2 regions of the Bacillus sp. SCT118 genome follow, and region 1 is predicted to be linked to the other one. Evidence: a T-box and tRNA genes for the amino acid it is inferred to sense, from the RefSeq annotation. Region 1 holds a T-box; the other holds one or more tRNA genes.

The links. A T-box is a leader RNA that pairs with one kind of tRNA and senses whether it is charged. The one in region 1 lies ahead of trpS (tryptophan--tRNA ligase), so its partner is inferred to be a tRNA-Trp.
Region 2: it encodes a tRNA-Trp, which carries the amino acid that the T-box ahead of trpS (tryptophan--tRNA ligase) is inferred to sense. The anticodon was not compared.

Annotation. Positions count from the first base shown of each region.
Region 1 covers NZ_CP191225.1:2,844,139-2,850,026, forward strand. The annotation lists gene oppA (oligopeptide ABC transporter substrate-binding protein OppA) at 1-1,093, opposite strand, end outside; T-box leader at 1,564-1,778, shown strand; gene trpS (tryptophan--tRNA ligase) at 1,837-2,829, shown strand; gene ACQVGT_RS14580 (YjbA family protein) at 2,864-3,616, opposite strand; gene opp4C (oligopeptide ABC transporter permease) at 3,822-4,736, opposite strand; gene ACQVGT_RS14590 (ABC transporter permease) at 4,752-5,702, opposite strand; gene ACQVGT_RS14595 (peptide-binding protein) at 5,781-5,888, opposite strand, start outside.
Region 2 covers NZ_CP191225.1:3,109,237-3,114,811, reverse strand. The annotation lists rRNA gene ACQVGT_RS16045 (23S ribosomal RNA) at 1-1,426, shown strand, start outside; rRNA gene rrf (5S ribosomal RNA) at 1,538-1,653, shown strand; tRNA gene ACQVGT_RS16035 (tRNA-Asn) at 1,663-1,737, shown strand; tRNA gene ACQVGT_RS16030 (tRNA-Ser) at 1,743-1,834, shown strand; tRNA gene ACQVGT_RS16025 (tRNA-Glu) at 1,869-1,940, shown strand; tRNA gene ACQVGT_RS16020 (tRNA-Val) at 1,950-2,025, shown strand; tRNA gene ACQVGT_RS16015 (tRNA-Met) at 2,035-2,111, shown strand; tRNA gene ACQVGT_RS16010 (tRNA-Asp) at 2,123-2,199, shown strand; tRNA gene ACQVGT_RS16005 (tRNA-Phe) at 2,212-2,287, shown strand; tRNA gene ACQVGT_RS16000 (tRNA-Thr) at 2,293-2,365, shown strand; tRNA gene ACQVGT_RS15995 (tRNA-Tyr) at 2,389-2,473, shown strand; tRNA gene ACQVGT_RS15990 (tRNA-Trp) at 2,479-2,552, shown strand; tRNA gene ACQVGT_RS15985 (tRNA-His) at 2,577-2,652, shown strand; tRNA gene ACQVGT_RS15980 (tRNA-Gln) at 2,662-2,733, shown strand; tRNA gene ACQVGT_RS15975 (tRNA-Gly) at 2,783-2,857, shown strand; tRNA gene ACQVGT_RS15970 (tRNA-Cys) at 2,863-2,933, shown strand; tRNA gene ACQVGT_RS15965 (tRNA-Leu) at 2,941-3,029, shown strand; tRNA gene ACQVGT_RS15960 (tRNA-Leu) at 3,295-3,376, shown strand; gene spo0M (sporulation control protein Spo0M) at 3,423-4,199, opposite strand; gene ACQVGT_RS15950 (hypothetical protein) at 4,341-4,544, shown strand; gene ACQVGT_RS15945 (spore coat protein) at 4,629-4,901, opposite strand; gene ACQVGT_RS15940 (Type 1 glutamine amidotransferase-like domain-containing protein) at 4,942-5,575, shown strand, end outside.

The sequences.
Region 1 (5,888 bases):
CATTGTCTTTGAAGTATCCTTCTTTGTTATCCTCAAATCCCTTCATTGTAGGCGGCACTGCAGCCATTGCCGGGATTTGCTCTCCTTGCGTAACGTTTTTAACAATCGACTGACGGTCAAGCGAATATGTTAAAGCTTTACGGATATTTACGTTGTCTAATGGCTTAGCTTCAGTGTTGAATTTGTACCAATACACACCTGCAATCGGCTCAACATGTAAAGAACCGTCTTTTTTCAGGGTCGGCAGGGATTCTGTTGGAAGCTGTCCGAGCGGCATACCGGCCCAATCAAGTTCGCCAGCTTGGAATTTTTTCAGTTCCGTATTGTTATTGTTGATCATAACCATATCGATTTTCTTCAGTTTGACTTTGTCTTTATCCCAATACTGGTCATTTTTTTCGAGAGTAATAGAACCGCTGTGTTTCCATGCCGTCATTTTGAACGGTCCGTTTGATACATAATCATCCCCGGCATTTGTATTCCACTTTTTATTTTTCTCTGCAATTTTCTTGTTGATCGGCATATACGTATAGAACGCAGTTAATTCAGTGAAATATGGAGTCGGGTTATTTAATTCAACCTTCAGCGTTTTGTCATTCACAGCTTTTACTGCCACATCATCTAGGCTGCCTTTGCCGGTATTCGCCGCTTCAGCACCTTTTATGTAGTAGAGCTGGTAAGCGTATTGTGATTCGTTATTAGGATCAAGCGCCCATTTCCAAGCATATTCAAAATCTTGTGCTGTTACAGGGTCTCCATTAGACCATTTCACACCATCACGAATGGTAAATGTATATGTCTTTCCGTCCTTGCTCGTTTCAATTTTAGAAGCCATGCCTTCTTCAGGCTCACCATCTGCATTGATACGTGTCAATCCTTCAAAAGTCTGACGGATGACACCGCCTGATACTGAATCATTTGCCAATCCCGGATGTAAGGAGAACGGCTCAGTTTTAATATTAATGTTAAGTGTCGTCTTTCCTTTACTGTCCTTTTTCCCTTCACCATTTGATCCGCTGCCGCCAAAGCCGCACGCGCTCAGCACGAGAGTGAAAATGAGCATCAACGTGACAATCGACCAACGTTTTTTCATATTCGCAAACCCCCTAATAATAATTTTCAGCTCCTTACGGCTAAATCCTCAGAAATATCAGACAAATGAACCTGAGTTTCCACAACTTTTATTCTGTTCCGTCTTTTCTGATTATTTTTGTAAAAAAGCTGTAACAATAGAGTGAACAAGTTCATTATAATGAAACAAATAATTTATTGCAATATTATTTTATCAATTTAAAATATTTAAACTTCGTTAGTTTTTCTTCCATGAACATAATATCCTTCTACCATTTAAAGCATAAATTGATTAAAAACTTTTTCATGTGTTTTCTGCCCATATTGCTTTTTACATATAATATCTGCCTGTTTTTCCGCTGATAGCAGTTATCATTTAAGGATTTTACAACACGCGTGTTATTTATATTATTACAATTTTACTGGAAAAAAGAATGTTTTTTCATGATGACAATTGGTTATAATTGATTTATAATGAAGCAATCAAAAGAAAAGCTTGCTATGAAAAAGAGTAGTACACATTTCACCTGTTTGAAGAGAGTCTGCGGTGCTGGGAGCAGATAACGGGCAATGTGGAATGGACTTTGGAGCAGCTGACCGAACTGGAAAAAAGTAGGCTCAGCCGGAGCAGTCTCCGTTACAAACGTCAGAGTGATTCCATTTTAATGGAATAATCAGGGTGGTACCACGGTTCATTCGTCCCTTTTTTACAGGGGATGAATGAGCCTTTTTTATTATGTTTTAAGAAATGAGGTTGATGTTTTCATGAAACAAACGATTTTTTCAGGCATTCAGCCAAGCGGCTCAGTGACGCTCGGCAACTATATCGGTGCAATGAAGCAGTTTGTCGAACTGCAGCATGATTATAACAGCTATTTTTGCATCGTGGACCAGCATGCGATAACTGTTCCTCAAGACCGGCTTGAGCTTAGAAAGAATATCCGCAATCTCGCAGCGCTTTACTTAGCTGTCGGACTTGATCCAGAAAAAGCAACATTGTTTATTCAATCAGAGGTCCCCGCGCATGCGCAGGCCGGATGGATGATGCAGTGTGTCGCATATATCGGCGAGCTTGAGCGGATGACTCAATTTAAGGACAAATCCAAAGGCAATGAAGCTGTCGTCTCCGGCCTGTTAACATATCCGCCGCTGATGGCCGCTGATATTCTGCTGTACGGAACGGATCTTGTACCTGTCGGCGAGGATCAAAAGCAGCACCTTGAGCTGACGCGGAATCTTGCAGAACGATTCAACAAAAAATACAACGACATCTTTACGATTCCGGAAGTGAAAATTCCAAAAGTCGGTGCACGTATCATGTCTCTGAATGATCCGCTGAAGAAAATGAGCAAATCTGATCCGAATCAGAAAGCTTATATTACCCTGCTGGATGAACCGAAGCTTCTTGAAAAGAAAATCAAAAGCGCTGTGACAGATTCTGAAGGCATTGTGAAATTTGATAAAGAAAACAAACCGGGCGTTTCCAACCTTCTTACGATTTATTCAATCCTCGGCAATACGACAATTGAAGAGCTTGAAGCAAAGTACGAAGGAAAAGGCTACGGCGAGTTTAAAGGTGATTTGGCAGAAGTCGTGGTGAACGCATTAAAACCGATCCAGGACCGCTATTATGAGCTGATAGAATCTGAAGAATTAGACCGGATTCTTGATGAAGGCGCGGAACGAGCGAACCGGACAGCAAACAAAATGCTGAAAAAAATGGAGAATGCCATGGGTCTTGGAAGAAAAAGACGCTAATCAAAAAACCGCTCTTTGCAAAGAGCGGTTTTTTTCAGTTTACCTTTGATTCGTTTTCCATTTCCCAAAGCTTTTCGAAAAAAGGCTGACCTTTTATTAGGTTTTCGCAAAAAGCTAGGTGCTTGTCCGACCAGCCTTCAATTGTTTCGTTATACAGCATGTCCCAAATCTCTTCAAAGCTCATCCTTTTGATTTGTTCATACATATGCGGATTCCACTCTGTGTACCAGTAGCCGATTTCAGCCCGGTTTTTCAGCCCTTTTAATTGGTCAAGCGCCATAAACATCAGCTGCTTGATTTGCCGTTCTTTTCTAGTCAGTCCTCTGACATGTTCTGGTGCTAATGATAATATGTGATATTCCTTGGAGGATTCCAGCTTCTTTGGCTCAAATTCATATGTTTCAGGCTCTACATCTTTCACCATTTCATAAACGAGCTGCTCCTGTCTTGGGATCAGACGGCTTTTTCTGACAGGGATCGTGTAGCCGATCGTGTCGACAGCTAAAATGCCGATTCCGTCTGTTACGACAAAACAATACTCAAGCTTTGTCCGCTCATGATTTTTCCGAATGTACGATTTCTGATGTACGTCTTCAAGCAAACCTTTCGGAAGCTCTGACAAATCGTTTTCTATGTAATGAAACAGTACTGACGGCACCCTTAGCAGCGGCACCTGATCCAAAAGCTCAACCGTATCTTCCTTGCGCCATTCGTGAAAGTGGCATACATTGTAGCCATTTTCTTCCCCTTCAAACCAATTGACCCACACATCATGAAGAAATAACATCTCTAACCCCTCACTTTTATAAAAACTGTTGTCCACAGTATAGGCAAGGGATAGAGAAATTATTCCAAAGAGATTGAGGAAATCTGGAATCACTAGTTTTATGTAAGAATCACAAAAAGCAGATCTCTTTGTATATTTTCTGACAAAAGGAGACCTGCTTTTTTTCTGATTTGGTGATATTTTATAACAGATATGATATTCATTTTTATTTAATATTTTTCGGGTCAAGCGCATCCCGCAGGCCATCACCGACAAAGTTGAAGCATAAAACGGTCATTAAAATAAATAGCCCGGGAAATAACGGGTACCACCATGCTTGAATCATTAATGTAAAGTTTTGAGCATCCTGAAGCATGTTTCCCCAGCTAGCGATTGGCGGCTGGATACCGAAACCCAAATAGCTTAGCGTTGATTCAGCTAGAATGACACTGCCTACTTTTAGAGTAGCGGAGACAATAATTGGTCCAATACAATTCGGTAATATATGCGAAAAAATAATTTTGTGATTTTTTGTGCCTATTGTTTTAGCAGCCAATACAAATTCCCTTGACCTTAGAGATAAAAACTCACCTCTGACTAGTCTCGCTGTTGTAGTCCAACCCGTCAAAGAAAAAATCAAAATTAACTTATCCATTCCGGGTTGAAAAATTGTAACCAAGGTAATAAGCAGAAAAATATCAGGAATAGATAAGACTACGTCGACAGCCCTCATTAATACAGCATCTACTATTCCTTTAAAGTACCCTGCTACAGCTCCAACAACCGTACCTATAGTAATCGCACCAATTACTGAAGCAAAACCGACTAATAAAGACACACGAGCTCCATATAACACCCTTGTAAATATATCTCGCCCAAATTTATCCGTTCCCATTAGATTTTTAGGGCTTGGCGGCTTCAGTTTGTTTAAAAGTGATTGACTCTCAGGTGAGTAAGGCGCAATAAAAGGGGCAAAGACTGCCATTAAAATAATAACTGTTAATATGATACCCCCAACAACAGCAAGCTTATTTTTGAAAAATTTCTCAAAAAAGATCCTAGTCATTGTTTCTGGTTTTTTTCTAATATTTTCTTTTAGCTTTACCTCATTAGAGGGAGCCGCAGTGTTTGGATGTGCCATATGTGTCTCCCCCTTTTAATATTCAATTCTCGGATCAACTAATGCATACAAAATATCTGCAATCAAGTTCCCCAGTACAACCAAAACAGCAGAAATTACAGTCATGGCCATAATAACCGGATAATCTCGAGAGAATGCCGAATCAATAAATAACTTCCCTAATCCCGGCCAAGTAAAAATCTGTTCAACTACTACAGCACCGCCAATAAATGAAGGGATCATCAATCCGAAAATTGTAATAACAGGCAGAAGGCCATTTCTCAATCCATGTTTGAAAATAACTTTATTTTCCTTAAAACCTTTTGCACGAGCTGTTCTAATATAATCCTGTTTTAATACATCGAGCATACTAGATCGAGTATAACGAGTAATACCTGCCATATCAGCAGTTGCTAAAACAAACGCAGGTAAAATTAAATGATGGAGCCTGTCAATAATGCTAAAGTCAGCGTTTAAAGTGCTGACACCCCCCGTAGGAAACCAGCCGAGATTTACGGAAAGAACCATTATAAGAATTAATCCGAACCAGAAATTTGGTATTGCCAGCCCTAAAAATGACGTGACAGTTATACCATAGTCAAGCTTAGAATAAGGGCGTTTTGCAGAAAGAACACCGAAGGGAATTGAAATCAGAAGAGCAACAAGAGTTGAAAAAACCATAAGCACCAGAGTATTCGGTAAACGTGAAAGGATTAGATCGGAAACTGGTGTCCCCTTTTTTACAATAGATGTCCCAAAGTCGCCTTGGAGCATATTTCCTAGCCATTTTAAGTATTGAACAGGTTCTGGATCATTGAGCCCGTACTTTTCAATAAATTTCGCTCTGTCAGCTTGGCTGATTGTCGGATCCATCATAAGTGACATCGGGTCACCTGGCGCCGCTTTCATTATCGCAAATGATAAAATTGTAATGCCCAAAAGAATTGGCAGAGACATTAATGTTCGACGAACAATATATGTAACCATATTCTTGTCCCCTTTTCTAAAATAGGATAAAGAGGAAAGGATGCTTGCTTGATCCTCCCCTCTCTAGGGATTTAATTATTATTGTTCAAGCCACCATTTTTCAATATGATATAGATCATTTTTCGGATGGAATACATATCCATTCATGTTTGTCGGGATTGCCCTATGATAATTGTAATAAAACAG
Region 2 (5,575 bases), 260 kb from region 1:
GATATCCGCGTCCAAGCAGTTAGGCTGGGAAATAGGCAAATCCGTTTCCCATAAGGCTGAGCTGTGATGGCGAGCGAAATATAGTAGCGAAGTTCCTGATTCCACACTGCCAAGAAAAGCCTCTAGCGAGGTGAGAGGTGCCCGTACCGCAAACCGACACAGGTAGGCGAGGAGAGAATCCTAAGGTGATCGAGAGAACTCTCGTTAAGGAACTCGGCAAAATGACCCCGTAACTTCGGGAGAAGGGGTGCTCTGTTAGGGTGCAAGCCCGAGAGAGCCGCAGTGAATAGGCCCAGGCGACTGTTTAGCAAAAACACAGGTCTCTGCGAAGCCGTAAGGCGAAGTATAGGGGCTGACGCCTGCCCGGTGCTGGAAGGTTAAGAGGAGCGCTTAGCGTAAGCGAAGGTGCGAATTGAAGCCCCAGTAAACGGCGGCCGTAACTATAACGGTCCTAAGGTAGCGAAATTCCTTGTCGGGTAAGTTCCGACCCGCACGAAAGGCGCAACGATCTGGGCACTGTCTCAACGAGAGACTCGGTGAAATTATAGTACCTGTGAAGATGCAGGTTACCCGCGACAGGACGGAAAGACCCCGTGGAGCTTTACTGCAGCCTGATATTGAATGTTGGTACAGCTTGTACAGGATAGGTAGGAGCCTTGGAAACCGGAGCGCCAGCTTCGGTGGAGGCATCGGTGGGATACTACCCTGGCTGTATTGACCTTCTAACCCGCCGCCCTTATCGGGCGGGGAGACAGTGTCAGGTGGGCAGTTTGACTGGGGCGGTCGCCTCCTAAAAGGTAACGGAGGCGCCCAAAGGTTCCCTCAGAATGGTTGGAAATCATTCGCAGAGTGTAAAGGCACAAGGGAGCTTGACTGCGAGACCTACAAGTCGAGCAGGGACGAAAGTCGGGCTTAGTGATCCGGTGGTTCCGCATGGAAGGGCCATCGCTCAACGGATAAAAGCTACCCCGGGGATAACAGGCTTATCTCCCCCAAGAGTCCACATCGACGGGGAGGTTTGGCACCTCGATGTCGGCTCATCGCATCCTGGGGCTGTAGTCGGTCCCAAGGGTTGGGCTGTTCGCCCATTAAAGCGGTACGCGAGCTGGGTTCAGAACGTCGTGAGACAGTTCGGTCCCTATCCGTCGCGGGCGCAGGAAATTTGAGAGGAGCTGTCCTTAGTACGAGAGGACCGGGATGGACGCACCGCTGGTGTACCAGTTGTTCTGCCAAGGGCATCGCTGGGTAGCTATGTGCGGACGGGATAAGTGCTGAAAGCATCTAAGCATGAAGCCCCCCTCAAGATGAGATTTCCCATTCCGCAAGGAAGTAAGATCCCTGAAAGATGATCAGGTTGATAGGTCTGAGGTGGAAGTGTGGCGACACATGGAGCTGACAGATACTAATCGATCGAGGACTTAACCATATTTTTGAATGATGTCACACCTGTTATCTAGTTTTGAGAGAATAAGTTTTTTAAAAAAACACTTGATTTTCTCAAGAATACATAGTATAATGTTAAATGTCACTGAAAATGTCTGGTGATGATGGCGAAGAGGTCACACCCGTTCCCATACCGAACACGGAAGTTAAGCTCTTCAGCGCCGATGGTAGTCGGGGGTTTCCCCCTGTGAGAGTAGGACATCGCCAGGCAGACTTCATTCCGCAGTAGCTCAGTGGTAGAGCTATCGGCTGTTAACCGATCGGTCGTAGGTTCGAATCCTACCTGCGGAGCCATTATTGGAGAGCTGTCCGAGTGGTCGAAGGAGCACGATTGGAAATCGTGTAGGCGGTCAACTCCGTCTCAAGGGTTCGAATCCCTTGCTCTCCGCCACTGATACTTATACATAATTACAATTGAAAGTCTGGGCCCGTTGGTCAAGCGGTTAAGACACCGCCCTTTCACGGCGGTAACACGGGTTCGAATCCCGTACGGGTCATTATATGATGGAGGATTAGCTCAGCTGGGAGAGCATCTGCCTTACAAGCAGAGGGTCGGCGGTTCGAGCCCGTCATCCTCCACCATTATATCATCGCGGGGTGGAGCAGTTCGGTAGCTCGTCGGGCTCATAACCCGAAGGTCGCAGGTTCAAATCCTGCCCCCGCAACCAAATTTTAAAATGGTCCGGTAGTTCAGTTGGTTAGAATGCCTGCCTGTCACGCAGGAGGTCGCGGGTTCGAGTCCCGTCCGGACCGCCATTTAAATACTTAGGCTCGGTAGCTCAGTTGGTAGAGCAACGGACTGAAAATCCGTGTGTCGGCGGTTCGATTCCGTCCCGAGCCACCACCTATGCCGGTGTAGCTCAATTGGTAGAGCAACTGACTTGTAATCAGTAGGTTGGGGGTTCAAGTCCTCTTGCCGGCACTGTTTTTTTCAAAATTTAATGTGGAGGGGTAGCGAAGTGGCTAAACGCGGCGGACTGTAAATCCGCTCCCTCAGGGTTCGGCAGTTCGAATCTGCCCCCCTCCACCATTTATAGGGGCATAGTTTAACGGTAGAACAGAGGTCTCCAAAACCTCCGGTGTGGGTTCGATTCCTACTGCCCCTGCCAAATTTATGACATCTTGAGATTATGGCGGTTGTGGCGAAGTGGTTAACGCACCAGATTGTGGCTCTGGCACTCGTGGGTTCGATTCCCATCAATCGCCCCATATTATCATTGGGCTATAGCCAAGCGGTAAGGCAACGGACTTTGACTCCGTCATGCGTTGGTTCGAATCCAGCTAGCCCAGTCTCACTTTTTATATCAACTGCATATAATGTATTAAGTCCATTAAAAATGCGGAAGTAGTTCAGTGGTAGAACACCACCTTGCCAAGGTGGGGGTCGCGGGTTCGAATCCCGTCTTCCGCTCCAATTACGGCGGCATAGCCAAGTGGTAAGGCAGAGGTCTGCAAAACCTTTATCCCCGGTTCGAATCCGGGTGTCGCCTTCTTATTGCCGGGGTGGTGGAATTGGCAGACACACAGGACTTAAAATCCTGCGGTAGGTGACTACCGTGCCGGTTCAAGTCCGGCCCTCGGCACCAATTTTACTTACATGGTAAGTTGAATTGGTGTTTGTATTTTATCATTATAACTAATCATATTAATGATCTACATAAGTAGATCATTTTTTTAATGCTTTGATTTATCATAACAAGTTAAGTTCCGAGGCCTATTATAAAGCGGCTGTTTAGCTAGTCTTTCAACACTTTTATTTTATATTTCCAAAAAAACTTTTTTGAAATACGTTGACACTTTATGAGATCCATGATATATTTATATTCGTCGGTTAGATACGACGTAAAACTTGCCGGTGTGGCGGAATTGGCAGACGCGCACGACTCAAAATCGTGTTCCTTCTGGAGTGTCGGTTCGACCCCGACCACCGGTATACTGAAAAACCCGTTTCTTAACAGAAACGGGTTTTTATTTTTTATTTACTCAGCGTATTGGTCTAGGATCTCTTCTAGCACCTCTTCTAGCTCTTCTGTATCTTCAAGCTCTGATTGGCTGAAACGGACGCGTACAAGCTGTTCTCCGTCATTATACATCTCTTCCAGCCACCCTCGGAGTCCTCTAGCTCTGCGGTCGACTTCGAAAATGATTTCCAAACCGTCTTCGTCTAAAAGGAAAATGAGCTCTAATTCATCAAGCATCTGACGATAATATCCGGAAGTCGGAACGAATTCGAATTCTTGAACGAACGGAAGACGACGCTGGAAGTAGGGCGCTTGTTCGCAGTCTGCTTCGTTAAGACGGAAGCCCAGGTTTTCGATTGCTTCAAGCACATTTTCAATCCAAGGGTGCGCTTCAACGAAAATGCGGTCATGATCGGATTTATCGATACCGCCTTGAATGTCAAGGTCTGTCACCACGGCAACCTCTACTTTCCCTACAGTGATCGGCGTATCTAGAGGCAGAGTGAATGTGAACGGAAATTGATGCTCTTCACCAGGCTGAATGGTAAATGAACCAGTGACCCGGAAAGAATGAATTGTAGCGTATTTCCGGTGCTCTTCATCGTCTTTTACAATGACATACCGTGTGCTAAGCTGTAAATCGATATAACGGATGTCCTGAGCGATTTTTCCGCCTTTGACATGTACCGTTCCCCGTACTTCTTCTCCTGGAAAATATGCGTCTTTTTCTAAAATTGTATCTACTTTTGCAGCTCCAATTCCGGCACTTGCCGCAAGCTTTTTAAAAAATGACATGTTAGATCTTCCCCTTTTTCTTTTTTCTCAACAGATATACGTAAGAAGGAGGAAAAAAGATTCGTTTAATTCATACTTTTTTCCTATTATTCGTCTCGGCCTAGGGACAGACTAAGAATAATATTGAAAATAAAGGAGTGGATGGAAGTGAATAAAGAAAGTTTGGTTGCAGATGAATTACACAGAATGTTTTTGGCTGGTGAGCTGCAAATCACAGTAGAGGAAGATATAAACAATATTTCCGAAAGGCTGAGAAACGGCGATCTCAGTTTAGACCGATTAAGCGGTGAAGACGCGTTTATAAAAGAAACGGTAAACGAGGCTTTAAGAAGAGTGGAGCAATAAAAAAGAGACGGCATCTCATCTTTGAGATCCCGTCTCTTTTGGTGGTCTTTGCTGTAAGATAAAAGCGAATCGATTTGAAATTGCTCACCCGAGCCACCCCTTTTCTAACAGAAAATCTGACAGTTCATCTTGGAGATGAATGGCTGTATCTAATTGATCATGCAACGCTCTTCTGATGTGGGGATTTTCGGCTTCTGTTATTGCGACAGTGTATTTGTTAATGCTGGTTTTTATTGTTGTTAACAAATCAAGAATATCTTTGGGGCAAAGACTTTGTTCAATGGGAAACCACCTCCTTTGTTTTTTTAGCAGCTCCTGATAAGAAAGTATTTGGCTTTGTTTCTTGCTTCTATACAAAATGCTATAATAAGCAACAAATTTGTTGGGGGGTGTGATGATGAAGCAGATTATTGCGATGGGGGGCGGGGGTTTTTCGATGGAGCCGGATAATTTGTCCCTCGATCAATATATCCTCAATCAATCAAAACGAGAGCAGCCTCGTATTTGTTTTTTGCCGACGGCGAGCGGAGATTCCCAAAACTATATTCAGCGGTTTTATCATGCATTTCAAACACTGGATTGTGTGCCGTCTCATTTATCTTTGTTTAAGCCGCCATCAACAGATTTAGCTTCTTTTGTTATGGAAATGGACGTGATTTATGTTGGCGGGGGAAATACGCGGAATTTACTTGTGTTATGGAAAGAGTGGGGGCTGGACCATATTCTCAGGGAAGCATGGAAGAACGGTGTGGTCCTAGCTGGATTAAGTGCCGGTGCGATCTGCTGGTTTGAAGAAGGGGTGACAGATTCAGCCGGACCGCTGACAGGTTTGAAAAGTTTAGGTTTTTTGCAAGGGAGCTTTTGTCCCCATTATGACGGGGAAAAGGATCGGAGACCGGCATACCACCAGTTGATATCTAACAAGTTCTTATGCAGTGGCTATGCAGCGGATGATGGGGCTGCTCTCCATTTCATAAATGATCAGCTGTTTCAAACCGTGAGTTCAAGAGCGGGTGCAAAGGCATATCGGG